4 regions of the Paenibacillus sp. FSL H8-0282 genome follow, and region 4 is predicted to be linked to each of the others. Evidence: riboswitches for the same ligand, from Rfam matches in the RefSeq annotation. Region 4 holds a riboswitch; each other region holds the start of a gene.
What was found. A riboswitch is a leader RNA that binds a small molecule or an ion and turns the genes downstream of it on or off. The one in region 4 is predicted to bind cyclic di-AMP.

Region 1 (7,809 bases), 1.2 Mb from region 4:
TATTTTTGATGACATTGGTGCAGAAAATTTGAATCCTTGGGCTCGTGATCATGTACTTGGGGCGATCTTGAATTATCGGATGAACCGCAAACCAACCTTCTACACCTCGAATTATCCGTTGGATGGCTTGGAGAAACATCTTAGCTTTACGAGCAAAGATGGTGAAGAGGTCTATAAAGGCCAACGACTAATGGATCGCATTGCTCCTTTTGTGGATGTTCTTCCACTTCATGGGGAGAATCAAAGAGGGGCCAATAGATAAGCCTGGAATATTCATAATGTAAAATTCAAAAGAGCAGTGATTCCCCTTTTATTGGAGGATCGCTGCTCTTCGTTTTTTTTGGTTATTCGAACTCAAACGCCGCTTTCTCCCTGCTACGAAGCAGGATCGCCTTAAGTCCTGATTGTTTTTCACTTGTTCAAACACACTTTCGGGTTGCAGCATCTGGCGGGCATACTGAATCTGATCGATAATTAGGGAATATCTCCCTAAAAATGAACTGATTCGTCAGCGAAAACAGATATTCTCCCGATTATTAGGGAGGAATTCCCTGATTCCGTTCATTTATAGCAAATATCGGCTATAATCAGGGAGGTTTTCCCTCATTATTCTTAAAAAAGAAGCCGCCCCATAAGTAGCATTCACTACTTTTGAGACAGCTTCTTTTTATTGTGCGATGATTCCTTTACTCCGAGAGAATGAACTTAAGGATGACCATTCCGAAAAAGACAACCGTCATAAACGTGGTCATTCCGAAAAATCCGGTCATTAAATCCCCAAGATCATTGCGGGGTTCTTCGTTGATATGTTCTCGTGGGTCCCGTACTTGCGCGTTAACATCCATAGTTTCTGCCTCCTTACAGGGACAAGCCCTGTATTATTAGATGCAAATTGACATTAGTTTATGAAATAAGTCATTGACAATTAATGCGCTTTCTTTAAGTATACCGAAATGCTGGGGAGGTTGTAAAGAAAAGAGTACGTAAAAAAAATACATTGAAGGCAATATAATTGCGAGTGATATTTCACATATCCCATAAAGATATGTTATACTTGTAATGTGTCGGTAAGTGGTAATTTGGTTATCATATTACATGAAACAATTTATTAACTCATATTTCGGAGCAGCTTCCATGAACTAAGCTTTGGCTTAAGATGTGCATAATGCTTCGCAAAACTTAAAGGAGGAACAATATCATGGCTATCGTGAACGTGTCTGACCAATCCTTCAGTAACGAAGTGGAAGGTCAAGGTACTGTAGTAGTAGACTTCTGGGCTCCTTGGTGTGGTCCTTGTAAAATGCTCGCTCCAATCTTGGATGAATTGTCCACAGAGCTCGGAGACGACGTGAAAATTGCAAAATTGAATGTGGATGAGAATCCGGAAACGGCTTCCCGTTTTGGTGTTATGAGTATCCCAACTCTGATCTTCTTCAAAGATGGTCAACCGGTAGATAAAGTTGTGGGACTGAACTCCAAAGAATCCCTGAAAAATATCGTAGCAAAACATCAATAATTGATAGATGCTACTGTTCGGGCCTCGGCCCTGCCACTCAGCGCCTTCGGTTCATTCCGGAGGCGTTTTGTGTGCTGAATGCCAACTAATCATGGGTCCAATTTAGCTGGAGGGGATCATTTTGGACAATATCCGCAATAAACTGGCACTACTACCCGATCTGCCTGGCTGCTATCTGATGAAGAATCAGGAAGGCACTATTATTTATGTGGGCAAAGCGAAGGTACTTAAGAATCGGGTACGCTCTTATTTTACAGGCAGTCATAATGGTAAAACGCAGCGGCTTGTCGCTAATATTGCTGATTTCGAATACATCGTTACGTCCAGTAACATGGAAGCGCTCATTCTAGAGTGTAATCTGATTAAGAAACATATGCCGCGTTATAATGTGCTTTTGAAAGACGACAAGACGTTTCCTTATATAAAAATAACGAATGAAACTCACCCGCGCCTTGAGGTTACACGCCGGGTGATTAAAGATAAAGCAAAATATTTTGGCCCTTATCCTAATGCTTATGCTGCTCAGCAGACAAAAAAGCTCCTAGATCGTATGTACCCGCTTCGTAAATGCGGCGTGATGCCAAAGGAGGTCTGTCTTTACTATCACATGGGCCAGTGTTTGGCACCGTGTGAGAAGGAGGTTCAGAAATCCGAGTATGAGCAGATTACGCAGGACATCGCTGCTTTTCTAGGCGGAGGTCATGAGGCGGTCAAAAAGGATTTACAGCAAAAAATGCAGGAAGCTGCTGAGGAATTATATTTTGAGCGGGCGAAGGAACTGCGGGATCAGATTATCCATATCGATGCATTGATGGAGAAGCAGAAGATCAACACTACAGATACTAAGGACCGGGACGTATTTGGTTATGCTGTAGACAAGGGATGGATGTGTGTACAGATTCTGTACATGAGACAAGGGAAGATGATCCAGCGCCATTCCTCCGTGTTCCCGTTCTATGGTGAAGCCTACAGTGACTTTATGTCTTATGTGACGCAGTATTACAGTGATAATCCCGCTTTGCCGCAGGAGATTCTGCTGCCGGATGTGCTCGATGAGGAGTCTCTGGCTAATAAAGAGACTAAACCCGAGATCGCCATAGCTGCTCCAGCAGAAGCGGATTTACAACAGGGTGAAGATACTCCTGAATCGGCTGAAGAGGCTGAGGCACGTGCAGCGGCAGCGGAGGAAGCTGCGGCAGCAGGGATCGTGGATGCCGCTGGCGGCGCCTCCATTCTGCAGGAGTGGCTGGGCATTAAGGTGCTTGTGCCACAACGCGGTCTTAAGAAGCAGATGGTTGGCATGGCTTGCCAAAATGCAAGAGTGGCTATCGACGAGAAATTCCGGCTGATTGAACGGGATGAAGAGCGTACCTCTGGAGCAGCGATCAGCTTAGGCGAGAGCTTGGGGCTTGAACGCTTGAGCCGTATTGAGGCGTTCGATAACTCGAACATTCAGGGGACTAATCCGGTCTCAGCGATGGTTGTCTTCATTGATGGTAAGCCTGCACGAAAAGAGTACCGTAAATATAAGGTTCGTACGGTAGTGGGTGCGGATGATTATGGAACGATGCGCGAAGTCATTCGGCGGCGATATGAACGGGTATTGAAGGAGAATCTTCCGATACCGGATCTTATCGTGGTCGATGGAGGGAAAGGGCAAATCTCCTCTGCTATTGATATTCTGGAGAATGAGCTGGGATTATTCATTCCGGTCTGCGGCCTTGTTAAGGATGATAAGCATAAGACGGCTCAGCTTTTAGTTGGAGATCCGCCAGAGCCTGTCGCGCTAGCCCGGGACAGTCAGGAATTTTACCTTTTGCAGCGGATTCAGGATGAGGTCCATAGGTTCGCGATCACCTTCCACCGTGAACAGCGCGGGAAGTCCATGGTTACCTCCAAGCTGGACTCTATACCTGGTATAGGTGAGAAGCGCCGTAAAGCGCTGCTAAAGCATTTCGGATCGCTTAAGAAAATTAAAGAAGCCTCCGTGGATGATTTCCGTACACTTTCTATTGGAGAAAAGCTGGCAAAACAAATTCTTGATGCGCTCAAGGATGAAGAGCCAACCTCATAGCAATGGTGACAAAAGAAAAAGGGTATCAAAGCAGCGACTAAAGCTGCTTTGATGCCCTTTTTTAATTTTATTACGTCTTCACATTAGTTTAAATCAAAGAAGAAGGCTCCACCGGCTTAGGTTTCTGTGGTGGATTAAATCGATAGACGATGTAAGCGACTATGAACGGCATAATAATCGCGAAGATACCCGCGCCTACATTTACGCTCTCCTTCATAAAGATCAGCGTAGCGCCCATCAGGATGCTGTCAAACACGACGTGGCTGAACATGACAGCAATAAACCCGTAACGAAGGAAAATATAGCTGAACAGTAGCCCGATTACAGTCAGCTCAATGGGACGGGAGCTGATGGGATAGATCGGATATAACGTATGGCCAAACGCCCAAACCAGCGTGGTGATCAAGCAAGCGATAAAAGTGTTCCGGAACACCTTTTTCAGCATAGGAATTCCGAAAAAGCGATAAATGGCTTCCTCAGATAAACCAGCGAGCCATGCGACGATAGGCAGAAGCCAAGCATATCTCATGTTATAAGGAGATTGGGTGGCGTCTGTAGTAGACCAATTGTGCAAGGTAAACGATAATATGATGAACATAACCGTCTGCACCCCTAGCAGAACGAAAGCCCAGATGTATCCAGCCCGGATACTGTCCAACACATATTGTCCATAGCCGGGCTCTTTGGCGCGGGGCCAAGGGTTCATGCCTTCCTCTTTTCGCCATAGGCCATTACCGCCCACTAAAGAGAAGTAGAGCAAGGAGGACATCAGCAGGCTGTACAAAGCATAAATGATAAACATAATGACAGAGGTAATCTGTGCTTCTAGCCCTTCGCCCGTTGATTCAGGCAGCATATTATAGGTGCTGATCATCATGATTACAAAATAGGCTGAGCTTAGGAATACTCCACGTTTAAAGGAAGTATGCTCTCTTCTAAGAATACTGTAGACGAGTGCCAGAATTCCTAAAATCAGTGTGGGTACACCGTAACCGAATAATGTTAGCTTTTCCGCTAAAGAGGTCTGTCCTTGTACGTAGGAGGTATGCCAAGCTGGTGCAGTGAATCCGGCATTAAAGCTGGATACCTGCTCTCCACTGAAATCAAAATAATAGTGCAATAAGGATTCGCCGACCTGAACAGTACTATCCGTATACACTAGCCCATGGCTTCCTGTATTCGATTCAATTTGTAGCTTGGCAGGATTTACTTCCCATTCCTGAAGCCAAGGACGAGCAAGATTCTCCTTCTGCGCTAGAGTGAGGTCAGCTCCCTTGTCCTCTTTTGCACCAACGGAAGCGATGCCTGACCCCTCTTCGGAGGTAACTTTTGCAGCCTTTGAGAAAGCGACAATCTTACCGTTATACATATTGAGGTCAACGATGATTTGCGGCTCTTGCTCCGCTGAAGGAGTAAGCGTTGCACGAAAGACATCAAAAGGATATTTTTGATCCAATTTTTTCTTGGTGTAGTCCTCCACAAGCTTCTCGCGAGACATATAACCATAAAAGGAAGAGTCCGTCTGGTAAAGTACATTCCATTGATCGTTTGGTGCTTCGGTGTAGTTGAGCTTTTGTTCTGCGAATAATATGGCTTGATCACGGGCTTCTGCCTTGCTAATGACGGTGGTATCTTCACCTGTAGGACTACTAAGCAGTGAAGGGGAAATCTGAAACATAATAAATAGAATAAGACCGATAATGCCCGAGATGATGAGCCTCTTGGAGAGGGCACGTTGCTGTAAGGGCTGGCCGACGGGATTCATGTAACGCCTCCTTGTTATGTACTGTGACAATGTTATGTTCCATTATAGTATTAGTGCCTGGTTGGTTACAAAAAACATTATATGTTCTTTTTATGGGTAATAGAGATAGTATAGAATAGTCATGTGAATTTATACCATGAATTTTATCGTGTTCATTTCTGCACGAATGATGAGAATCGGTGTAATTGCAGGGAAAACACGGAAAAGTGATGAGAAAAGGCACTCCTTTTGATGCAGTCTCTTTAAACCGCATTTTTTCATGTGAATGAGCATTAATTGTGTCTTTGTGAATTCACTAAATAACGTATATAATTTGTATGCAATTGTATAGTAGCCGAATTTCTGGTGAAAACGGGGGAACCATAAGAAGTGATGAAAAGTGGAGTGTACACGATAAATGGCACTTTCATCAGGGGTGAATTTCGTTCTGGGAACGAATAGGGCAGCCTGCACAGTCCGAATCCGACAGCTAACCTCGTAGGCTAATTTACTGCAGGAACCAAGTCAGCATTGGTTTTCCAGTGCTTTTTTTGTTGGAATTTTTGATAAGAAGGTGAGCAAAGTGGCTTCACAGTTTCGCAGGATTTCTGAATTTAAGTTTCTGAAGCTCTCGCCACCGCAGATACTGGTGCTTGGTTTTGCATCGATCATTCTGATAGGGGCCCTGCTGCTTATGCTGCCCATCTCAAGCACAAGCGGGAATTCCGTGGAATTTATTGATGCATTATTTACTTCAACGTCGGCAACCTGTGTTACAGGGCTTGTTGTGCTGGATACCGGAACTTCGTTCACGATTTTTGGGAAAACCGTAATTATGATCCTGATCCAGATCGGCGGCTTAGGTTTTATGACCATGGCCACTCTATTTTCACTGGTGTTAAAGCGTAAAATATCTTTGCGGGACAGGCTAATCCTACAGGAAGCCATGAATCAAGGCTCTATGGAAGGAATTGTGCGACTGATCCGGAGAGTCCTCATATATTCTCTTGTCATAGAAGGCTGTGCCGCTGTGCTGCTGTCTATTCGCTGGGCTTTTGATATGCCGTTGGGAAAAGCGATTTATTATGGCATATTTCATGCGGTGTCTATGTTTAATAATGCGGGGTTCGATATTTTTGGGGATTTTCGCAGTTTAACTGATTATGTATATGATCCGCTTGTGAATATTATTGTAATGTTTCTGATTGTCTCCGGCGGGATTGGTTTTATTGTAATGTCAGATCTGGTGGAGTTTCGGGTAACCCGCAGGCTGTCTCTACATAGTAAAGTTGTCCTGTCCACCAGCACAGGGCTGATTCTGATCGGAGCTTTGGTTATTTTTATATTTGAGTTTACTAACACTCGTACCCTGGGTTCACTGAATTTCGGCGGTAAAATATTATCGGCCTTCTTTCAATCCGTGTCTCCCCGTACGGCTGGCGCGAACACAGTAGATATTGCTGGACTTCGGCAGGCTACACAATTTTTTATAGTGATTCTTATGTTTATTGGTGCTTCTCCGGGCTCAACGGGCGGCGGGATCAAGACAACAACCTTTACAATGATGATTGGTGCTGTAATTGCTATGCTGCGTGGACGGGAAGATGTTGTGTTGTTCCGTTATCGGCTGGCTCAAGAGCGCATCTACAAGGCATTAACGATCACGCTGCTGGCTTTGTTGTTAATCGCCTCTGTGTCGATGATACTCTCCACAACTGAAGACAGTAATTTCTTGGCAATCTTGTTTGAGACGACCTCCGCCTTTGCTACGGTAGGACTGACTATGGGGCTAACTCCGGAACTGTCAGCGATCGGTAAGATTCTACTCTGTCTGACGATGTTTGCAGGTCGGCTAGGTCCACTAACCTTAGCGTATGCACTCGGTCCCAAACAGGGTAAACCACTGTATAAGTATCCGGAAGGTAAAATAATTATTGGATAGGAGTTAATTAGAAATGAAAGCACAGCAATTTGTAGTAATCGGCTTAGGTCGCTTCGGTTCAAGCCTGGCGCTTGAGCTGATGGAAATGGGCTACGAGGTGCTCGGCATTGACCACCATGAAGAACGCGTGGAGGAAATGAGCGATCAGCTGACGCATACGGTAGTAGCAGATGCTACAGATGAGGGAATTATGCGCTCGCTTGGTGTACGGAACTTTGATTGTGGGATTGTTGCGATTGGTGACAATATGGAGAGAAGCATTCTGGCGGCCATTTTGTTGAAGGAGATTGGAGTCAAGCAAGTGGTGGCTAAGGCAATCTCTATCCTTCATGGCCGCGCACTGTCGCGGCTGGGGGTTGATCGGGTTATTTTTCCGGAGCGGGATATGGGGATTCGTGTGGCACATCAGCTGGTGACGCCCAATTTGCTGGATTATATTGAACTGTCCAAGGATTATAAAATTGTCGAGCTGACCGTACCTTCCTGCATGAACGGCAGAAGCTTGTCTGATTTAAATACAAGAGCTAAATATG
Region 2 (7,809 bases), 490 kb from region 4:
CATCAAGTAGATCTATACCACTCATCCGGGTCTCAGCCTTAAACTCTACGAACTCTCCGCCTTCAGCAAGTTTGCTGTCATAGCTGCGCTCCAGCTTCTTAGCCAGCTCAATAACCGAACGTCCTTCCGGAGTCTCATCCTTTAGCGAACTAATAGCTGCCCAAGCCGTAAGCTCAGCTTCCGTTTCATCTCCAACAGGCACAAAATCACTCGCCATCCGGTTTCCGAAAGTAATCGTACCTGTCTTATCTAGAATCATTGTATTAATGTCGCCGGCAGCTTCAACGGCCTTCCCTGACATAGCAAGGACATTAAACTGTGTGACGCGGTCCATCCCTGCTATCCCGATAGCGGAGAGCAGTCCCCCGATTGTGGTCGGGATCAGACAGACCAGCAAGGCGATCATAACAGGAATATCTAGATCAACGCCCAGATAAGTCGCAATTGGCCGCAAGGTCACTACTACAATCAGGAAAATCAACGTCAGACTGATCAAGAGTGTATTTAGTGCAATTTCATTGGGTGTCTTTTGACGTTTCGCCCCTTCAACGAGGGAGATCATCCGATCCAGGAATGACTCACCGGGATCACTGGTAATTTTGACTTTAATCTCATCACTGACTACCCGGGTGCCGCCTGTGACTGAGCCAAAATCTCCGCCGGCTTCCTTAATAACAGGTGCAGATTCACCTGTAATTGCAGATTCATCTACGGAGGCCAGCCCTTCAATTACTTCACCATCGCCAGGGATAAGTTCTCCCTGACTGACGATGACAATATCTCCTTTACGAAGCTCGGAAGAAGAAACGGTCTTCACAGACCCTCCAACGAGTTTGTTAGCTGTGATATCCTGTTTCGTTTTCTTGAGTGAATCCGCCTGGGCTTTCCCGCGGCCTTCAGCCAGCGCTTCAGCGAAGTTGGCAAACAGCACTGTGAATAGCAGAATGAACAACACTGTGATATTGAAGCCTACCGATTTCTCTGCATTAAAATATCCGGGGGCCAGTACCATAAGCAATACAATAATCGTACCGATTTCGACTACGAACATGACCGGATTTTTAATTAACGTCACCGGGTTAAGCTTAATAAAGCTATCCTTTACAGCGCTTAGGAGTATGGGTCCCGTCAGCAGCTTTTTTCTTTTTACAGTACTCATCTTGTTCTCCCTCTTCCTACCGTAAGGTCAAATATTCTGCAATCGGGCCGAGCACAATGACTGGCAGAAACGTCAGAGCCCCGATAATTACAACGGTACCAATCAGAATTCCGGTGAACAGACCATTGTCTGTGCGGAATGTGCCAATCGTCTCAGGAACTGGCTTCTTCTGGATCAGTGAGCCTGCAACTGCCAGCATCGCGATTATAGAGACATAACGGCCAAGCAGCATTACGATCCCGGTTGTAACATTCCAAAAGGTGGTGTTGTCCGCAAGCCCTTCAAATCCTGAACCATTGTTCGCGGCAGAAGAGACATATTCATATAACACTTGGCTAAGTCCATGGAATCCGGGATTCGTGATGGCACCGTTGCCCAAGTCCGTTAAGAACGCACCTGCTGTTGGTACAAGGATAATGAACGGATGCACAAGGATAGCAATCGCAATTAGCTTCATCTCCTTGGCTTCTATCTTTCGCCCGAGAAACTCTGGTGTTCTGCCAACCATTAGTCCACATAAGAAGACACCCATGATGGCATACATCAGCATATTGATTAGTCCGACACCTTTTCCCCCGAAGACGTTGTTGAGCATCATTAGGGCCAGAGGGGTAATGCCACCCAGCGGTGTCAGCGTATCATGCATATTGTTAACACTACCTGTCGTAGCTGCCGTTGTTACCGAAGTGAACAGCGAAGATTGCGGGATACCAAAACGTACCTCTTTACCTTCCATGCTGCCTTGCGAAGACTCGATCCCCAGCGCATTGATAGCTGGATTGCCTTTGGTTTCCGCATAATAATTCAATCCCAGCAGTAGTACGAACAAGGTCATCATTGCTGTGAAAATCACCCAGCCCTGACGTTTGTTCTTAGCGAACAATCCGTACATATATGGCAGAGAGGCTGGCAGCATCCACATAGAGAGAATCTCCAGAACGTTCGTAAGTGGATTAGGGTTCTCAAAAGGATGCGCTGAATTGGCTCCGAAGAAGCCGCCACCATTCGTACCTAAGTGTTTAATTGATTCCAAAGAAGCGACTGGACCGATAGCGATTTGTTGCGTCTGCCCTTCGAGTGTAGTGACCTCAAGCGATGGCTTGAGCGTTTGTGGCACATGCAATCCTACCAGCACCAATGAAACTAGCAGAGCTAATGGAATGAATACACGAATATGTGCTTTTACGAAGTCCTCGAAAAAGTTCCCGACTGATTTCTGTCCTGTAATCCCTCTGACAAAAGCAACCGCAACAGAAAATCCGCTCGCTGCAGACGTGAACATCATCATCGTGATGACTGCCATTTGTGAAAAATACGATAGTCCCGTCTCCCCGCTATAATGCTGCAGGTTCGTATTGGTCATAAAGCTGATCACCGTATTGAATGAAAGCGTCTGTTCCATATCGGCAATTCCATTCGGGTTCAGCGGCAATCCCCGCTGTAATCTTAGAAAAATATAACTGAAAGCAACCAGTACGATATTAGTTAAAACAAAGCTGAGTGCATACTTCTTCCAGGACATTCCGTCCCGTTTTTTCAGGCCGATCAGCTTATAAATACCTTTCTCTGTGCCTGCAAACCAGCGATCCGTACGATTCGGTTCGTTAGAAAATACATGATATAAATACGTTCCCATCGGCTTGACCAGCAAGATGAGAATTACAATTACGACGACTATTTGCAAAATGCCCATGAATGCCCCTCCTTAAAATTTCTCAGGATGAATCAACGCGTAAACCAGATATATAAACAACAGTAGGGTAACAGCGATTACTAGAATCACAGCTTATCCCTCCCCGTATCCTCAACTACACCTGCGCACCAGCGCATAAAGCCATAAAATAACCCGTAAATTACAGCTAACGAAGCCACCATATACAGATCCATCATATCTTCCGCACTCCTTCCATTATCCTTGATGAGGTGATCTATCGATTAGAAAATCAGCATCACCACTATGGGAATAGATTACATAGCTCGCACCAAGTCTTTTATAGACCAATCTAGGATTTATTGAACTTGTAATCACAAAAATCGGCTGTGTCGTCCAGGTACGGCACATCTGAATATAGCGGCAGCAAAGCGGAAAGCTGCTCTCAAACAGATATACCCTGCCTACCGGGAACGATGGGCGAAACCAAGTGCTCTGATGGCGGGTATCCACTAGAATAACCTGCTCAATCCCGAGCTCCTCAAGTAAAGCTTTCTCAGCCACATTGTTGGTTAATCCCGCCATCTTAATACCCCTGAACTTCAGAAGTTTAATGAAATGTTCTCCCGCCTTTGTAGGCGCACATACAAGCACATATTCATTCTGATCCGTCATCTTTTTTTCTCCTCCTGCTCATTTACAACAAGGAGGCAACGAAAATCTCCGAAAGGATGTTGACCTATCGTCATTTTCGGGCACAACCTAAAGCTCGGTTGTGTCACGTCATTAGACGCTGCCTTACAAATACCGCTAATGATGAATTTAGCGACCTCTTAGGGGAGGCCTCCATAAATGCTTTGCTTCTAAGAGCACAGCAAAAAGCCACAAAGGATCTCCTCTGTGGCTCGCTAGCGGTCACATTGCACTCATCCTCTCTCCATACGCTTACGAGGTTAGCTGTCGGATTCGGGCGGTGAGAGTCGCCCTACCTGTATAGATGCGAGCTCACTCACACCCTCTACAGGATTCACCCCATAATCGGCTTCCGACTCTCACATCGGCTGCCGATTGTTGGTTCCCCCGCTTTCCTTACCGGAAATTAAGCGGATCAAATATTCGATTGTCGTTGAAACAGGAGTAATCATACTCTTATGCACGAAGACTTGTAAAACCTGAATGATGCCAAAATAATGCAAATTAAAAACTATTTTCCCATTAGATAGCGCTTACTTGATATCTAATCTCTCTATATCTCTTGTTTACTCGAGTTTGGAGCGTTTAATCGCTATCTATAACCCATGTGATTTTATTCACCTTTTTAGAGCGAAAATACTGCAAATTCCCATTATAGGTAGAAACGCAAGAAGCTGAGGCTGAGCGAGAAAGAGGCGCGATAACACGCCATAAATACCTATTTACCTCGTTTTTCAGTCGTAGTCGGCAGGATATGGTTAAAATTGCTCTAAAAGAACATTTTCCGTTTTTTACAGAAAATCTTGAAAAGAGTATGATTCGGGTTGAATCTAATTCATGAAAAACAATCAACGCTGAGTTCCTGCATTCGCAGGGAACGGGGGAACCATCAGGCCACCTGGCCTACTTGGGGTGAATCCAAAGGAGACTGCATAAGTCTCAATAGGTAGGGCGACTCTCACCGTCCGAATCCGACAGCTAACCTCGTAAGCGTAAAGAGAGAGACCCTTGATCCGCCACGCTTTGGCCCAGGTATATCTGCCTGTAATCCAAAACCGCAGCAGAGGTCCTCCTCTTGCTGCGGTTTTTGCGTTACCTGAGCTTATTAGGTGATAGCACGCTGGATGGGGTGAATGTTTTGAAGCACTATTATTTAGGGATACATCAAGGGCTGCTTGAGCCGATAAGTCTAAATTACGTTTGTTTCGGGGCCTTGTGGTTCGAAGAACATAATCACAGGTACATTGTAGGCTATGCATTTGGCCAGAACCAGATCCAAGCCCTTCGCCAGTTCAGCACACCTTCTTCTTGTAAAGACTGTTTAGACTCTAAGATTGTATATGAGATATATAAAAAAATTCGAGAACAACAGCAGCAGCAGGATTGGTCATCACACCAAAAACTCCCGTGGTTTACAGCCTTCAAGGAGCCTTGGAAAGATGTAAGCGCCGGTTGGTATGTCTTGAGATCCCGCAGCACCTTTCCCTTACATCTATCTGTTATACGGAAAGAGAAGTTCCGACTATGGCTAGAGCATACCGCAGTCTGTGAGAATAAAATGGAAATGCTCGCTTGTGTAGAAAAGGCTAGTGTCACTCATCATGTAGACTTAAAGCTTTTGGAAATCTAAGGAGGAACCCTACTATGGACCAGCGCAGACTATCCCGCATTGAAGTATTTGTATTGGATGAACCCGAGCCTATCCACTATGGAATGGAAGGGGCTGAAGGCTGCCGTTATGGTATTCTAAAACTCACCTGTAAGGGAGGCTGCAGCTGGGGGGCTTGTCTGATCTCTGCCAACACCAAAAATTTCGATCTCATTAAATGGAGTTCTTTTTTACGGGCTATCTGTCATTGCCGTCTTGAGGAAGCGCTGGATAAGGTCCGCCGCGAAGGTTCAGATTGGGAGCAGGTTAAGCTTGAGCTAGTTCAGGGTGCTTTGCAGGATTTAAAGGCCAAGCTCCAGGGTAAATCCTTGGCAGGGCATATTCAGCAAGGGCGTCTGTACAGTGTTGCAGCAGGGGGGAGCAATTCCAGAAGTGAACGGCTCTACTACAAACCTTCCAAAGCTTTATCCAGTACCTCCCAGCAGAAACACAGTTGCCCGGAACCAGACACCGCTGATCTCATCAATAAATCAATCTCTTACTTTTCTATATTATAGATTCAAGCAAATCTCTCATTCTGAAAGGATCGTGTTTCACCATGCCTGACCCCTTACCTCCCGAGTCCACCTACAGTACTAAATTTGCAGAGTGTGTCCAAAAGTATACTAATGAAGTCTACGTACTTAGTTCCATGTTGTTAGAACAATCTAATGAGGCGGACAAGGTTACTATACGCACCTTCACAGAGCTTCATAAAATATATCGTCAGGATGAATTCGATCCTCAGTTATTCTCTATCCACGCTTACCGCACTTGTATTCACCAGTGTGCTGATTCTTTTGCCCGGCGCTCCCTTCTATCGGCTAAGGCATTACCTTGGGAGGAACAGCTTGTGAAGGTCATGTGGTACGGCCTAAAGCTGCCTCTTTCTCAAATAAGCATTATTCTGCAAAAAAGTGTTCCCGCACTGAAAACACAGCTTAGAGCTCTACGGGAGCAGATGACCGCCCAAGCGGATGTACTAACGAGCGCAAATCTTTCTATAATTTAGTCTCTGACTAGAATTCAAACGATCTTTGAGCGCATGAAGCATCTAACGGACTCAGGAGCCTTTAATTGAAGCTTTTCCACAAATATGGCCGGCGTTCGGACTCCAGTAAAAATCTCGAGCGATGAGCGTCTTGGATCGTCTTAAAGCAAGCCCTAATCATCTTCCACCAAGACAAGGCTTACGGACCCAGATGACGTTACTTGCACGTTTATCGCCTTTTGAGCATAGTATCGGACTCCAGTGCAACTATTTGGTTAAAAGAGCTACTAATTCACCATTTTTCATGCCAATAGCGACTATAGTGTCCGATATCTTGCTAAATCTCGATGATTGTTGCATTTAAGTGCTGCTGGGTCCGTTAGCTATATCAGCTCGTATACAAAGAGATTGCCAACTCAAAAACGGGGATATCCCAACAACCATAAATGGCTGTTAGGATACCCCCGAAAATTCAGTTCCTACTATTACACTTTACTCTTACGCGCCTTACCGTACATCCACAATCCTGCCAACATCCCCACTATAGCAACACCAGTCAATACGCCTTGAACGAAATCCATAAAAGTGGAGCCATCCGGAAGCATTCTACTAACCGTAGCCAGCGATACAGAACTCATTAAAAGCATAATGTTATATTGTTCGCTTGTAGACATCATTAGCACTCCTTAAAAGTTATATGAGGTCTTCTTAGATCTTGTAAGCTTTCATTGCTTTTCTGATTTCTTTAATACTTGGGCGTTTGCCGTACATCAGTACGCCGGTACGATAGATCTTGGCTGCCAGCCATCCGAAGATGAAGGTAGTCACAAGCAGGATCAGCAGCGATACAATGACTTGCCAGATCGCCACCTCGCCGACACCAATTCGGAGCAGCATCGTCAATGGTGAGGTGAAAGGCACATAACTCGCTATCTTAACCACTAGAGTATCTGCATTGGAGATACTGAACAGTGGAACATAGAACGCTACGAAGCCTAACATCATGATTGGCATTACCGCCTGACCGAGATCCTCCGTACGGCTGACAATCGAACCTACAGCCGCATACATCAAGGCATAGAGGAAGTAACCTAATACGTACAAGACAAATCCATAGAGCAGCAAGTTAATATTGAGCTGGCCTAAATCGAGATCAAAATCAGCCAATACAGTCGCATTATGTGGGAGCGTCAAATTGACGACGATCGCTGCGACAAAGATCCCAATTTGCAATATTCCTACTAGGAAAACACCGATAACTTTACCGAACATTTGCGCTAAAGGTGAGGCACTTGTAATCAGAATCTCCATAATCCGCGAGCTTTTCTCAGAAGTTATCTCTGCGGCAATCATGTTGCCTGTCATCATAATGGACATAAAGAACAACATAAGCATGGCATATACGATAATGTAGTTAATGGCTGGAGTGTCCTCCTGAGAGCTTTCACTGCCACCGCCTGCGTTAAGCTGTTGTGTAGTAATCTGCACAGGCGTTGACATTGCAGCAATCTGTTCAGAGGTCAGCTTGTCGCCAACGATGAATTGTGTGTTTGCTTGCTGAAGTGCATTTTGGAGATAAACTTGCACATCTCCGTTTAGTTCCCCATCATTACTATGATAAGTAACGGGTGGAAGCCCTTCACCAGTAGGTTCCGCAAAAGTAACAT
Region 3 (7,809 bases), 2.4 Mb from region 4:
GTGCTTCCAATGGCTTATACACAGGAATTCGCATCGTCATGCTTTTATCGGAATGAAATTCCTTGTCGACTTGATGAAACTGATCCAAAGCTTCTGCCAAAGCCTCAGGGCCTACCCGGATCACTATTTCCTCCACCTGATCTGCCCTGTTTGAACAGCCGGCCTCTTTGGGTACCTCATGTTGCGAATGAAAGGTATCCTGCGTCAGGAACAAATTCAGCATCCGGGAAAGTCGGAACTCCCGATAGTCCTGCCGAGCCCGGCAATAACCATAGATGTACCAGTTGCTATATTTAAAATGAAGCTTTACTGGTTCCATTTCACGGGTTGTACGTTCATTTTTTACACTGATGTAATCAAAACGGACAACATTTCGTTCCGCAATAGCCGCACGTAAAAGAGGAAGTGCGTCAGGATCCGTACGCCGGGTTTCAAGATCCACCGCGAGACTAGAGGTCTGTGGCTCCGTTCCAATCGTTTGCAGCCGTTCAATGGTTCCTTGCGTATGCTCATCTTCAAACACGGAAGAAAGACTGTTAAGTACAGTAATCAGAGAAGTGACATCATACGAACGGAGCAGGCTTTTATCCATTTTATATCCGTCCATGATGCCATATCCACCTTTAGTACCCTGATACGATACGACCGGGATGCCAGCGGCACAAATCACATCGATATCCCTATAGATTGTTCGCTGGGAAACCTGAAACTCTTCAGCCAGCTTGGAGGCAGATAAAACTTCGTGGTTCAATAGTTTATAGATCATAGAAATCAATCGTTCCAATTTCATGTGTGCATTCCCACCCATTAGTCCATTTCGTGTTACAGCGTGATTATATCATAGATTTTTTCGGGCTAATTTTGGGCGGGAGGAGTTTTGTTGTTGGTGATGAAGAAATATCCTATGACAGAGTCTGACAGAGCTGATTAATCTATTTACAGATTAAATCCGCAGGCTCGCCTGATAAATCATTAACAGAAATAATAGCATCGTTTTTTTTCACAGGTGGGGTCCAATATTGCTCATTCCCAGGCAGGTCATCGAACCATTCGGCGTCCTTTGGACAATCTAGAATCATAAATTTTCCGTATTCCTGATCTCTGGATTGATGGTATTTGAGATAGGCTTTCCCGTTATCAATGGCGAGAATTTCTATCTTTCCTGAGGTGTGGCTCATGGATAAGCGTACTCTTTTGCCAAGTCCTGAGGTTCTGGCTTTGGCTTCTTCTACAATTTGATAGACTTGCTCGAGCGGTAATACGAAATCTCGGTTTCCGGCTACGGGCCGGTTCACAAAGAAGTAGTAGGGTGTAACGCCAGCCCATGAAAGCCGGTCCAGTAGTTCCCCTAAAATAACGGGATCATCGTTGATGCCTTTGAGGATGGGGGTCTGATTTACGACAATTACCCCTGCGTTGTGGAGAGCTTTAAATGCTTTTTTGGCTTCAGGTGTGATTTCACGAGGATGATTGATGTGCGCCATAACATAGATTCGTTTGTCTTCGGTAGAGTAAGTACGAATCAGCTCCAGCAGCTCTTCGTCTTCAGAGATCCGCATCGGATTAAATACGGGAATTTTGGAACCCAGTCTAATGATCTTAACATGCTCAATGCTTCTTAGATTTTCAATAATGGATCTTAGCTTCGGTGTGGAGAGAATTAAACTGTCCCCGCCCGTAAGAAGTACGTTGTTAATCTCCGGATTATTTGCGATATACTCCAAGCCCGGAGAGACATCAGCCATCGCCTCTTTCACGTCATTTCGGAACAGACGCTTACGGAAACAGTAGCGGCAATAAGCCCCGCAGACCTCGGATACAATCAGTAGTGCAGTTGTTCTATACTTGTGCTGACAACCAGGTACCACATAATTCGTGTCCTCATCGGAGGCGTCCCAGCGCCCATACTCCAGCAGTTCACCTTCGTTAGGAATAACCAGCTTACGGATGGGATCATTTGGATCATCCCAGTTAATTAAAGACAGATAGTAGTCATTTACACGAAAAACAAACTTGTCCGTAATTTCTTTCAGATTCTCTTTTTCCAGCTCAGACAACATAGCTATTTTGTTAATATCCGTGAAGTACTTTACCTTTTGCACGTACATCTCTCCTTTGTCTCGTAGTGTGAGAAATGAGGGAGCCTTAGTGTCAAAGGCCAATCTACTGCCAGCAGGGTCCAAAAAAAGCACAAAAAGAGACCCTTAGCAAGGGTCTCTGGTTATGTAAATAACATGAAAAGCAGACCCATCCACTGCTGACGAGGTTAGCTGACGGACTCGGGTAAGATGGTACCCTACATTCTAATGCTCAATGATTCGCCCCAATTAACTGGTTCCCCCGCTTTTCAACTGTAAAAGTTGAAAATTAAGCGTAGATAAAGTATACCCTATGAAGTTTTGAAAAGTCAAAAGAGAATCCTAGATTCACCTTTAATTGCTAGCGCTACTTCCGCCGAGTAGTTTAGGCAACAGCGTTAGCAGCTTCTCCCGGGTTAACGCATCACTAGAGTTCCATTTGCTTCCGTCGAGCAGATAAACATGTCCCTGACGTACTGCCGGGAGATTGTTCCAAAGTGAACTGTCTAGTAATCGTTCCATCGCAGCTCGCGAGTCTTTGCGTTCCGGAATGAGCATGAAGATATGATCTCCGGCGTAGGCAGGCAGTCGCGTTGGATCAACTTCGGCGAACCCTAACTCTTCGTCCAATATGGCCTGGATCTCTTCGGTCGGTTGTAAACCACATGGGGCATAAAGCGCAGTGGAGAATCCGGACATTCCCATAGCATATAGACGATCTCCATGATCATAGACCAAAGCAGAGGCGGTTTCTCCAACTTGAAGGGTTGTCGTGTAAAGCTGCTGCCACATGGCAGCGTTTTTGATTGTGAATGACTCCAGCCATGCTTCGGCTTCGCGCTGTTTACCTAGCCAACTGCCTAATGTCCGCATTCGGTTGTCGAGAGGCGCAAATGAATCAAAGGTGAGTGTCGGAGCGATACCAGAAACTGCTCTGTAGGCTCTTTCATCACTATTTGCCAAAATGATCAAATCTGGGTTTAGGGAAGCGGTCAACTGCGGGTCCAGTGGAAACCCGACGTTGGCGAGCTTCTTAAGCCGATGTTTATAGACGCTGTTCCGGGCGAACGCTTCATCTCCACCGATAGGCTTTACGCCTAACGCGAGAAGGTCGCCAAGTGTTTCGCCATGATAGACAATACGTTTCGCTCGCTCTGGAATCTCCACCTCATGACCCGTCCAATCCTTGACGGTAAGCTTACGACTTTGCTGATGTGCATATTGTCCGGGTGTAACTCCGGTTTTTTGCCGAAAGCGGCGGCTGAAATAGTATTCGTCCGAGAAGCCGACCAGTCTGGCGATTTCCCGCAGTGGTTCAGTCGATTCCTGCAGGAATCGTTTGGAATGATTAATACGCAGATCCGTCAGGTATTCAAGCGGCTTTTTACCCGTAAGCTGCTGAAAGATCGGTGTATATTGCCAGATTGATATTCCCGCCAGTTCAGCTAACTGCTTCACGGTGATACTCTCTGTATAATGCTCCTGAATGAATGTTATGGTCTTTTCTACGGATTCCGTAGGACTTGGCAGGTGTTTGGAAGGGTAATTATGCTCAAAAAGTAGCAGCAGCAATTCTTGGAATTTTAATTGTCGCTTGAATTGTTGTACATCATCGGTGTTATTCCTGTTCATGAGCAGGTCTTCGACTAGTCGGATTACCTTGGTGAACGGGTGCACAATTAACTCCCGTCTGCCGGAAAGTAGCTCTCCAGAATATCGTTTAGGATGCTCGGTTGTATAGATTGCTGTAAAGGTGATGAGGTAATAATACAACGTCAGCTCCTGGTTGTTCGTACTATAGGAGATTCCAGGAGATAGTAGATAACATTTATCCATACTTAGTATCACGCTTTGATCATCGAGGTTCAATTGTCCGTTCCCTCCAGTAAATATGAGAAGGGTATAGTCCTGGGTTGTACGCGTTATAGAGCTTGAATCGGCAGCTTGAATCATCAGTTCGGCCTCGTTTAGCTGAAATAGCAGAGAGTGGAGTGGGGGGCAGGACGATGATGTATGCAGCATGGGTTCAGCCTCCGTTCATTTGGTGAGAATGATTATCAATGAATTCATTGTATATAAAAAAAAGAAGCATATCAACAGCTGTTGACATGCTTCTTGCAGTTTTTTATCAGCCTTGTGTTAAACTCTTCATCACAGAAGGTTATTTCATATTTAATAGCTGTGGAATTTCGCCAAGCAGCCATTCTCTTGTTGTCGCATCACTTGAAGTCTTCATGATGTCTTGTGTATAGACATATCCGTTCTTGACGGCAGGAAGGCTCTTCCAGATAGGGCTCTTTAATAGATTCTCTGTGGATTGTTTTGCTTCTTCTGCCACTGGAGTCAAGAGGAATATCCGGTCTCCGGCATATTCTTTCAGGACTTCCATGGATACTTCCTGGAACCCTTTACCTTCATCAAGGATCTTCTGAATAGCTGGAGTTGCCTTGAAGCCATTCTCCCCATAGAGTACCTGTGAAAGTCCGGTTGCTGCCATTATAAACAGTCTGTCTCCTGGATAATAAGTGAAGACCGCAGCCGTTTCGCCCTCTTTCATGCCTGCGGATTTCAATTGCTTCCACATGTTCTCTTCAGCGGTTTTATACTGCGCAAGCCATGCTTCTGCTTCAGTCGTTTTCCCAACAATTCCACCAATGTCCAGCATACGTTCCTGGAGTGGGGCAAAGGTATCAAATATTATAGTGGGTGCAATTTTGGAGAGCTGTTCGAAATCAGCTTCATCTGTGCCCGCATAGATGATCAGGTCAGGCTGAAGCTCCAATGTTTTTTCCAGATTGATAGGGAAGCCTACATCCTCCACACCTTGTAATTGATCTTCAAAAACCTGGCCTTCACCCATAGAAAGAGGATAACCTACCGCCTGCACACCAAGTGCGAGCAAATCGCCATAAGTTTCTCCAGAATAGATAATTCGCTGCGGATTCACCGGAATCTCTACAGTATGCCCTATGTAATCTGTATAGGAGCGGGTAGTCGCTGCTGCTTCATCTGTACTGCTATCTGAGGGTTCTGCTGAAGGTACCGCGGTTGCAGCGGAAGAGTTCCCGGTTTTGTTCACCGTACTATTGGCAGAGGATTGTTCCTTTGAGTTTCCGCACGCCAGTAGCAATGTACTCAGCAAAAATAGTACACATACCACAGCGAAGGACTGTCGTACCTTGTTCATATCTTATTGCCTCCCTATTATATGTAACGACCACCAATAATGATAATCATTCTCGATTAAAATATATCATAAATTAAAGCCTCTTTTTACTCAATGGACAAAAAATAACCCCGTAATTTGATTTGTACAATCAAGTAAAAAGGATGTGTTTAAAATTATTTTGAATTATTTTTAGCTGCTTGGAAAAATACTCTAAATAACAGCAATCGAGAGAAAGAGAGGGAGCTTGTCTTGATAACAAACTTGGCAGAAGGAATCCCTTGAAGCACATAGGATTGTGGTGTTTTTTTGAATCTGATTACTGTTATGTATTTAGATGTTCAGGTGATGCAAAAATCCAGGTTTGTCCACATCGATTGTAATCGTTATCATTACGTGGCATGTTATCTACCGTCCTTGACGTCAGTAGAAGGGCTTTGTTATGGTTTTTATAGTCAAACGCAAGCCGAAATAGCTTTTTGTAGAATATGCAGAAGGTTTTGCGTAAGATATTCTAACCAAACATAATACGAGGGAGATGGTTGATTGTGATCAAAGGAATTATTTTTGATTTTGACGGAACGATTATCGACACGGAGACTGCTTGGTACACCGCATTTAACGAGGCTTATGCAGAATATGGAGTGGATCTGACGCTTGAACAATATTCCACCTGCATCGGCACGAGCTTGAACAGTTTTAATCCTTATGAATATTTAATGACTGATCTTAAGCTAGCGATTGACAAAGAAGAGTTCAGTAAGGCTGTTAAACAGAGACACAGTAAACTTATGGAGCTTGAAACAATACGACCAGGCATTCAGCATTATCTTGATTCCGCCAAAGCAGCTGGACTGCGCGTAGGGCTGGCCTCAAGTTCTTCCCTGGAATGGGTGGAAAAATATCTGAATCAATTGGGTATTCGCGAGTATTTCGAATGTGTTCGGACTGCCGACCATGTGGCAAAAGTGAAACCAGATCCCGAGCTATATAACCAAACGTTAGCTTGTCTTGGAATCACAGCTGATGAGGCGGTTGCTATCGAGGATTCACCGAATGGATCTAAGGCAGCGGCAGCAGCTGGCATCCGTTGCATTGTGACGCCTAACGAAATTACTAATTTTCTTGAATTCGATAAGCAGCACCATAAAATTGATAATCTAAGTCTTCTTGAATTTGATCATGTAGTTACTCAACGTTGCTTCGTATAGAGAAACCGAGAAACTAAGTTCAAATTAAAGGGGGATACCAAATTGAGAGCCGTACATTTTGGAGCAGGTAATATTGGCAGAGGTTTTATTGGGCCTATGTTGTCGGACTCCGGTTATAATGTTTGTTTCGTCGGAAGAAATAAGAGTAAAATTGCCCAATTGCAAAAACGTGGGCAATATCCTGTCACCCTAGCTAACAAGAACCGGGACAGCTTTATTGTTGATAATGTTACTGCAATCAATCTGAATGATACTGAGGACGTTACTAGAGCTATAGCAGAAGCTGAAATTGTGACAACTGCCGTCGGAATATCCGCTTTAAAAGATATTGCTGAGACCATTGCGCAGGGCATCGAACGAAGGCTTGAAAATAGCAGAAATCTCAACCCTCTTCATATCATTGCCTGTGAGAATGGGATTGGAAGCAGTCAGAAGTTGAAAAAATCAGTTTATCGGCATATGAAGCAATCCTTCAAGGAACTTGCTGACCGCAATGTCGCTTTTCCCAATGCGATGGTGGACCGGATTGTACCTATGCAGAAAAATACAGATTCACTTGAAATCCTCGTTGAACCCTTCAGTGAGTGGGTTATTCCCCGCAGTGGAATGATTGGTAATTACAATGAAATTAAAGGCGTCCATTATGTGGATTCGCTGGCGCCATACCTCGAACGGAAGCTATATACTGTGAATACAGGTCATTGCAGTGCAGCCTATTTTGGATACCTGGAAGGTTATACTAGCATTCAAGAAGCGATGTCTGATCCCGAAATCAGAGTTCGTGTTCACGGGGTGCTTAAGGAAACAGGGGCCTTATTGGTGCATTTATATGGCTTCAAGCCCATAGAACATGACCGGTATATAGAAAAGATGATGGAACGATTCACTAACCCCAACTTTAACGATAAAATTACACGTGTCGCCCGCTCCCCGCTTCGCAAGCTTTCACCTAATGATCGACTCGTAAAACCGGCAATGCTTGCTCATGAACTTGGTTTTGAGACTTCACATTTAGTCTCAGCTATTGCTTCTGCACTTTATTTTGATCATGAAAAAGATCCAGAAGCCTTACAGCTTCAAGCGGACATCCGAAACCACGGGCTAAGTGAAGTCATTGCTGCACAACTAAAAATCCCCACGGAGCATCCGCTTCATGGTCGCATTATTTTGGAGTCCAACAAATTACGCGCGAGATATCCTCATAGGACTAGAATGAAGACAATAAGCGTCAGGGTACCCTACTTTTAATATAAAACGATGGTTATAAAACTATAAAAGAGTGTTCTCTGCTGGATGGGCAAGAACACTCTTTTTATAGGTTGCGAAGTTCTGTAAGTGTCCCTAATCCAATTCA
Region 4 (7,809 bases):
AGCTGAGATTGATTAAGCTTCGTACTGAGCAGATCAGTTAGACCGTTGCTCTTAATATATTGATCGAATTGTTTCTTAAGCTTCTCTAAATCCTCTTGTTCCTTTTGTCGTAGCTTTGCCATTTCTGCTTCTTCAGCTTTCTTGGAAGTAGAGCTACCCATCTTATCATTTTTCCCTAGATCTTCTTGAGTCTTACTAGGCATTGCTGCCCGCTCTTCAAGAATACCTGTACCGCCATTAAGTGCGGAACTGAAGGCTTGACTCATCTCTTCAAATTTCTTGGCATCCGTTGCGCTCATAGAATACATAACGATGAACAGAGCCACCAGAAGAGTCATGAGATCGGAATAAGGTAACAGCCACGATTCATCGGCATGTTCTTCATGCTCTTCGTGTCTAGTCTTTTTGCTCACCTGATCCACCGTCCTTCTCATTTAACTTAACGCGTTGCGAAGGTGTTAGGAATACAGCAAGCTTCTGATTGATGGCAATAGTAGATACACCGGACTGTATGGACAAAAGACCTTCGACCATCATCATTCGAACTTCGATTTCTTGTTTGGAGAGACGTTTCAGCTTATTAGCAATAGGATGCCATAATACGTAACCTGTAAAGATACCAAGCAAAGTGGCGATGAAGGCAGCCCCGATTGCCGCAGCCAATTTGTTCATATCACTCATATCAGCCAGAGCGGCGATGAGGCCGATAACCGCCCCGAGCACCCCAAGGGTAGGAGCATACATACCTGCCTGTGAGAAAATGAGCGCTCCTGCTTTATGTCTATCCTCTGTGGCGTGGATATCCTCCATGAGGACATCGCGGACAAAATCCTGATCATTTCCATCAATGATCATCCGCATGCCATTCCTGAGGAAGTTATCTTCTATTTCATCGACCTTTGATTCTAGAGCCAACAGACCTTCACGCCGTGTGATAGAAGCCCATTCCATAAACATAGTGATTAATTCGGGTTTACTGATTAATTTCTTTTTGATAAAGATCATTTTGAACAGACTTGGAATCTTTTTGACCTCGTTGAAAGGAAAGGCCATGAAAATAGACGCTGCCGTACCCACCAAGATAATAACGTAAGCAGCAGGTGTGGCCAAAGCATGAAGTGGAGCGTGCTTGAGGATCATGCCCCAGATTACAGCAACCAAACCAAAAATTAAACCAATTATTGTTGAAATTTCCATTTTGCACCTCGTCCGTGAGATTTAAGATGTGTTCCGACAATGCCGCGTATATCATCCTTGAAACAGCGGCAGGGCACTCTGTGCGAAACCGAATTAACGTATATTCTTATTTATCGACATCATTCGGTTTTTTGTGAAGTCATTTTTTCGGCTATAATGGATAAGGTAAGTAATTATTCATCTGTGAAGAAAACGGAGTGATATACGTGGGTGTAAAGCATGGTAGAGATTACGGTGAAATTCTAACAGATTTGACCGAAGCCGTCGGACGAATTTCCGATGGATATTTATTTTTTGAGATGGATCCGGACGAGTGGCAGGAACTACCCCAAGAATCAAAGCTGGAGGTATGGGAAGCATTGGCTGAGGATCTTTTCTTCGCGCTGGGTAATGAACCTATGATTGAGGTGGGGAGCGGCGTAATTATTTACGATAAGGACACGCACCGCATTAATATTTTAGTTGGCGAAGAGGATTTGGCTTCAGTGGTTTTAATTTAGGCGGAGGAGAAGTCTGTACGTAATTTGCCCGTAGTCAGTAGCCCGTGTTAAAATTGATAAAGCCGAGTTATAATCGCTGGGATTTGTGAATACATTAAATCGAAAATATCGCCTTTATCCTGGCACATCCCTTGGACCTCAGAAGCTAAGGGATGTTTTGTTTAAAGCCTAAGACAAGTAAAGGGAACTGCGCACTTTACTGCAATTTTTTGTAAGGGAGGAAACGAATTGTTATTTACGGAAGAGGAACTGCGTGAGGAGATCACCAAGCTAGAGGGCTGGAAGCTGGAAGATAACGTTATGGTACGAAAATATATGTTCAGCCAATATATGAAGGGCATTGCGTTTGTTGATGAAGTAGCCACGATTTCAGAAGCCTTCGATCATCATCCACATATTACGATTGATTATAAAACAGTTACACTGCGACTTGAATCTAATGAAGAAGATGGGATTACGGCTCTAGATCTTCGAGAGGCGCATCAATTTAATGAAGCCTTTGAAAAAAATCACTAGTTTAGCCGAAATCATAAAATAAACGCCCGTGCAGAGATAGTCACCTATCTCATACACGGGCGTTTTTAGTTGCTTGGGTGGGTTACTTTTTCTCTGAGAGCCAGAGTGCGACGTTGGCGATCTCTTCAGGCGCTAGTTTCTCCTTAAAGGAAGGCATTTGGCCACGTCCTTTAGTGACGATGCTATAGATTTCCTCAGCGTCATGCTGGCCACCTTCATTCTGAAGACTTGGTCCAACTCCACCTTGAAGCTGATCGCCGTGACAGGTGATACAGCTGGCTTTCACGGTTGCTTCTGCCTTTGCTGCGTCCAGTTGAACTACCGGCATCGTGGGCTTATTTTCTTCCGCTACCTCTTCTTTACCCGGAAGTGTAAACATGAGTACTACCGCAAAGGCACAGGCGGCAAAAAACAAACCGCTCATGATCCATTTCTGCATCCCAATTCGTCCCTTCTATGTAAGCTGCTCCCTACATTATAGCTTATGGTGAAGCGTTATCATAGGGTTTGTGACAAAAAAATGAACGAGAATACAATCATTCTCATGAAATATATGGTATTTAATATCATTTGTCATAGACCATGCAATAAAAAGGTTTGTCTCCTGTAGGTGTGCGGCGTTCATACGTATCTGTAATCGTAAATCCACATTTTTGATAAGTTCGAATGGCGCGTTGGTTCCAGGTCAGGACTTCTAGATCTATCTCACGATCAGGATAACGATTCAAGGCTGTCTGGACGATGGCATCTACGAATAGTTTGCCTAAACCATGGCCGCATAGATCGGGGCGCATCCCAACTCCTAAACGAACGACTCCTTCCATCGGGAACAACTGTGCGAATCCGCACAAAATCTCTTGTTCATTTAATATGGAGATATATTGTTCCTCCCGGAGCTGCGGATCGCCAAACTCGATGCCAAGAGCCTGCATCTGCTCCCACGGCATCCAGCCATAAATATTATATGGGGGCGTATAGCTCCACTTACAAATAGCTTCTCCGTGAATTGCCTCCATAGGAACAACATGAAAAGTTACCGAGGGATTTATCATAAGGTCAACGATCTCCTTTCACGAGGACATTGCTATATTACTAATTATATACAAAATGGGGGAGGTTCGACTCAGAAACTTTATATGAGAGGAATGTTTTACAAATTATGAGAGGGGTAAATAAGTAATAAGACAAAAAAACAAGCTCTCCTCCAAGAGTTACCTTGGAAAAGAGCCTATGTACGTTACTTATTGAACATCATCATTGTCTTCCGATTCAGCAGCAACCGATTGGTAAGCGTCTGTGCTCATAATGCGCTTAGCACCAACGTAGCGTTTCACGTAGTAGCTATCACTCAGAGAGCTAATCGTAACACCGCGTGAGGTAGAAGCGTGTGCGAACTTACCTTCACCGACATAAATGCCGACATGGGAGACACCTTTGCCACTTGTATTGAAGAATACAAGATCTCCGGCTCTTATATCATCACGGGAGATTGCTGTGCCCATTTGATATTGGGAACCTGATTGGTGTGGAAGGTTAATGCCAATCTTATCAAACACATACATTGTAAATCCGGAGCAATCAAATCCGTTAGTGGATATACCGCCGGATACGTATTTAGTACCGATGGCCTTGTCAATCACTTTATCCATTTTGGAATCTGCGAAAGCGCTTCCTGCTCCGATGGTGAGGATGATGGAAAAGCTTAGTACTGCTGCTGCTAACTTCTTCTTCAAAAGTGTATACCCCTTCCAAATGCCTACGAGGTTAGCTTAAGGGTTCGGTTGAAGGTCCCCTATGACCCCTCTATATAATGGAGGTCAATTCACCCAAAGTTGGTTCCCCCGTTTTCCTAATAGTTAGGAAACTCGGCTCATACTGTTGATTAGGATTAGCTTGTAATCAATACATGACAAAACCTTTGTAAATAACAACTTAATGATTACAAAAATGTTACTAAAATCTCACTGCGCTAATTGTAACAAACAGAAAGCCGCTTGGCAATCGTTTTTAACATATTAATGCAGAAAAATTGGCATTTTTACGGTAGAAAGGCATATGTAAGCGTTAATAATGACCTAATTTTTAATATAATTGCAATTTTTATCAAATAAACGTGTTTCAATCGGGCTCTAATAGTGTAAAAATATATTATGGAAAAAGAAAAACCCGAATTTGATTACGGGCATAATCAGATTCAGGTTCATATAGTTGTAATTATGAGGTTATAGTTGTGAGGAAGGTTTCAATCGAAGGCTACAGCTTGATAAGCTGAAGTACTCATTACTCTTTTAGCGCCAACATAACGATTGGCCCAGTAGGCCTGACTGAGTGAAGTGATGGTCACTCCACGCGAAGAGGACGATTGTGCGAATTTTCCGTTTCCAACATAAATGCCGACATGGGATACTCCATTGCCAAGTGTGTTAAAGAACACTAGATCACCAGAACGCAGATTGCTTTTGGATACAGCAGTTCCAACGCTATATTGAGCTTTTGATGTACGAGGTAAAGTAAGACCCACATTCTTGAATACATATTTTGTAAATCCAGAGCAATCAAATCCGGCAGTGCTTGTACCTCCGGTTTTATAGGCAACTCCAATAGTCTTTGAGATTACAGTGTCCATCTTAGAGTCGGCAAAGGCGCTTCCTCCACCAATAGATAATGCCATTACAAGTCCTAGCGCCGCAGCGACGCATTTTTTTCTTAAATTATGTCTTTTCAAAAGATGTACTCCTTCCAAGGCCTGCGAGGTTAGCTTAAGGGTTCGGTAGAAGATTCCCTATGATCCCTGTAAAGCGAGATCAATTCACCCAAAATATGGTTCCCCCACTTCCCGGTGCAAAGGAATTAGGCGTGTTAAGCACCAAGAGAATGACGTTTCGACAGTTACACTTACGATAAATACATTTAGTTATGTAGGAATCGTTTCAATTGATTACAAAATTGTTACTAATAGCACAGGACTTATTGTAACAGAGCTTTTATGATTTTGCAAATACTCTTAAGTTATCCGTAATGGGAAAAAGTCCCAGCTCCTAAATACAGGAATTGGGACCTTTTTATTATGTCAAATAAGGTTAATTTATTGTGGAAATGCTTTGCTACGCCATAGATGATATTGTGCAGAGATTCCCCACATTTTTAAGAGCGTAGAAGGTAGTGGTGAGATTTGCCGTATTATAAGTGCCGGCAGGCCGGGACAGAACAGACCCGTCAGTCCGCACACTAGCAGTAGGAGCAAGCCTCCCGCACCAAGTACAATGGAAACACCTATAGCAGGAATCAGTGACCGCAAGCAGATGAACAGTGAGGAGAACATTCCTGTACCGCCGGTGTAACCAAACTGCATATATAGAAGAAACAGGCGCACGATAAAAATATATATAAGCCATGCCAATACGTATGGTACTAAATGAAGTAACAAAGTGTAGTTAAACAAAGAGGATAAGAACAGCCCGTACATTTTTGGAGCAAGCCAGTAAAGCGGCAGCAGGGTCAGCACCCATTCGATTAGGCTAAAGACTAAGACAGGTAGTCCATAGATCTTCATGCCGGGGAAAAAGAACAGCCCGCGCTCGCCCTTTCGCTCCTGGTGCAGCTCATGCAGCAATCCTGCCCTTATGAAAGGAGAAAGCAGAAGTCGCAAGACAACAAGTCCTAGAAGCATCCATAACCAAGTGCGTATCGCAGGGTCAGTATTCAAGCTGAACTGTCCCTCGATATAATACAACAGTCTGCCCATACCGCTGCCGCCGGCGTCTTTATCTGGATAGCGCAGTAGAATTGGAATAATAGCAGATCGGATGAAACCATACATAAAGTAGCCCCAGAGCAGTCGGTAGATGAAGAGCAGAATTAAAATATAAAATTGCTCCTTCATGCTTTGCCAGCCGCGGGTTATCGATGTTCTCACAATCATTCACCTCACCAGACAAGAGTTCCGAGCACGGTTTCAAGTAGTTTAGTTACACTTAACGTCCAGCGAGAGAGCGTCTTGGGCTCTATTTCCGCCAGCCTAAAGTTGTTTAAATGTTTGCTCTCCAATAAGATGGAATGCTCAGGGTCAATCTCAGCAGAGAGAAGAGGCTTATCGCTTAACAATTGAAACGTAGTCTCTGCTCCTTCACCGTTCCAGACCCGCTGCACCGAAGAGCTGTCGGCGAATGTGAATTTCACGGGAACATCAACGTAATGGCTCCCTTTATTTGAAATCTTCACTAATGATTCGTAGCTTTGAGCATCGCCGCTGTTATTTTTTTTAAAAGTAATCGTATCTACTGAGAAGTCAGGCGCACCATCACCATAAATGTAATCATCGAAATATGCCTGCCATGATTTTTTGGTTACCTTCTCAACGACTTTCTGAAAATCTGACGTAGCGGGATGCTGGAAACGGAACTTACGAGCGTAGGAGGACATGATGTTGTTCATTGCTTTGGTACCTACCTGGCGTTCGATATCTTTAAGTACAAGCTTGCCGCGGATATAAACATTTCGGCTATAGGAATCCGCCCCTGCATATTTCCACGTTTCCAGATTTAACGGCTCAGGTATAGTCACCAGGCTGGCCTGTAAAGGCAAATTAGACTTGATACCGTATTCTTGTTCCATAAGTCTGTCTTCGGCATAGGAAGTAAAGCTTTCATCCAGCCAAGCCTCTTCGAATTCATTACTGGCTACCATACCGTAGAAGTATTGATGGCCGATCTCATGAATGACGGTTCTTTCAAGTGAGGTATCTGGAGAAGAATCTGCGGCCCCAAAGGCTGTAATAAGGGTAGGATATTCCATTCCTCCAGCGCCGTTTCCCTCCTTAGGTGGGACGATAATAGACAGCGTAGAGTAGGGATAAGGGCCATACCATTTGCTGAAGTAGGTCAGGGCAGCCTTGGCAGCTTGAAGGTAACGCTCTTGTAAGTCTTTGTGCAGTGGGTCGAGATACACCTTAATTCGTACTCCAGGCACTTCCGGCGTAGAGAAAGCTTCCTCTGCTACTGTAAAATCAGGGGATGCAGCCCAAGCGAAGTCGTGGACATCATCGGCGTAGAACTGATATATTTTTTGATCTTGTTTGAGCTTGGCATTTTTTACAGGAAATCCGGTCGCAGCCACCGTATAGTTGGAAGGAACGGCAATCGTTACATTAAAGATGCCAAAATCACTGTAAAACTCAGAGGTCCCGTGATACTGATGCAGGTCCCAGCCTTCTTCTTTAACTCCGCGTGTGCCCTTAGGCTCGTATACACTAAGCTTAGGGAACCATTGCCCAGCCATAACGAAGTTACCTGAAGCACCCATGCGAGCAAAGATTTTGGGCAGCTGGACTTCATACTGAAGCTTAAGTGTTACACTTTCCCCACCATTAACAGGCTGAGGAAGATGTACCTTTAGAAGCGTCTTATCGTTGATATTGCCGTCATCAGGTTGAACATATTGCACTCTTTGCATTAGCGAAGTTCCCTCTGTCGTGCGCAGATCGGTCAGCGTCATATTTCCGAAGCCGTTCTCAGGCATGCTGTCGCCTCTGAGCGTCCCTCCGGATTCCTTCATAAAGGTGGTATCTGATGAGGCAAATGCATTTGGATACATGTGA

Region 1: another riboswitch for cyclic di-AMP. It lies ahead of NST94_RS24755 (TrkH family potassium uptake protein); the one in region 4 lies ahead of NST94_RS00540 (C40 family peptidase).
Region 2: another riboswitch for cyclic di-AMP. It lies ahead of NST94_RS02675 (hypothetical protein); the one in region 4 lies ahead of NST94_RS00540 (C40 family peptidase).
Region 3: another riboswitch for cyclic di-AMP. It lies ahead of NST94_RS10685 (KamA family radical SAM protein); the one in region 4 lies ahead of NST94_RS00540 (C40 family peptidase).

The regions. Positions count from the first base shown of each region.
Region 1 covers NZ_CP150146.1:5,716,590-5,724,398, reverse strand. Annotated here, with positions in the region: gene dnaI (primosomal protein DnaI) at 1-262, shown strand, start outside; gene NST94_RS24775 (YqzM family protein) at 687-845, opposite strand; gene trxA (thioredoxin) at 1,199-1,516, shown strand; gene uvrC (excinuclease ABC subunit UvrC) at 1,638-3,590, shown strand; gene NST94_RS24760 (CPBP family intramembrane glutamic endopeptidase) at 3,679-5,355, opposite strand; cyclic di-AMP (ydaO/yuaA leader) riboswitch at 5,678-5,853, shown strand; gene NST94_RS24755 (TrkH family potassium uptake protein) at 5,918-7,276, shown strand; gene NST94_RS24750 (TrkA family potassium uptake protein) at 7,290-7,809, shown strand, end outside.
Region 2 covers NZ_CP150146.1:600,794-608,602, reverse strand. Annotated here, with positions in the region: gene kdpB (potassium-transporting ATPase subunit KdpB) at 1-1,159, opposite strand, end outside; gene kdpA (potassium-transporting ATPase subunit KdpA) at 1,176-2,852, opposite strand; gene NST94_RS02675 (hypothetical protein) at 3,069-3,485, opposite strand; cyclic di-AMP (ydaO/yuaA leader) riboswitch at 3,737-3,926, opposite strand; cyclic di-AMP (ydaO/yuaA leader) riboswitch at 4,346-4,510, shown strand; gene NST94_RS02670 (hypothetical protein) at 4,579-5,133, shown strand; gene NST94_RS02665 (hypothetical protein) at 5,148-5,669, shown strand; gene NST94_RS02660 (hypothetical protein) at 5,804-6,163, shown strand; gene NST94_RS02655 (hypothetical protein) at 6,628-6,819, opposite strand; gene NST94_RS02650 (ABC transporter permease) at 6,851-7,809, opposite strand, start outside.
Region 3 covers NZ_CP150146.1:2,484,540-2,492,348, forward strand. Annotated here, with positions in the region: gene NST94_RS10680 (YafY family protein) at 1-790, opposite strand, end outside; gene NST94_RS10685 (KamA family radical SAM protein) at 933-2,102, opposite strand; cyclic di-AMP (ydaO/yuaA leader) riboswitch at 2,243-2,384, opposite strand; gene NST94_RS10690 (AraC family transcriptional regulator) at 2,433-4,100, opposite strand; gene NST94_RS10695 (ABC transporter substrate-binding protein) at 4,240-5,265, opposite strand; gene NST94_RS10700 (HAD family hydrolase) at 5,793-6,455, shown strand; gene NST94_RS10705 (mannitol-1-phosphate 5-dehydrogenase) at 6,498-7,703, shown strand; gene NST94_RS10710 (alpha-L-fucosidase) at 7,797-7,809, opposite strand, start outside.
Region 4 covers NZ_CP150146.1:109,983-117,791, forward strand. Annotated here, with positions in the region: gene motB (flagellar motor protein MotB) at 1-413, opposite strand, end outside; gene motA (flagellar motor stator protein MotA) at 397-1,197, opposite strand; gene NST94_RS00520 (hypothetical protein) at 1,404-1,697, shown strand; gene NST94_RS00525 (4a-hydroxytetrahydrobiopterin dehydratase) at 1,926-2,213, shown strand; gene NST94_RS00530 (cytochrome c) at 2,296-2,652, opposite strand; gene NST94_RS00535 (GNAT family N-acetyltransferase) at 2,780-3,265, opposite strand; gene NST94_RS00540 (C40 family peptidase) at 3,455-3,907, opposite strand; cyclic di-AMP (ydaO/yuaA leader) riboswitch at 3,952-4,094, opposite strand; gene NST94_RS00545 (C40 family peptidase) at 4,456-4,884, opposite strand; cyclic di-AMP (ydaO/yuaA leader) riboswitch at 4,942-5,080, opposite strand; gene NST94_RS00550 (hypothetical protein) at 5,299-6,129, opposite strand; gene NST94_RS00555 (M1 family metallopeptidase) at 6,141-7,809, opposite strand, start outside.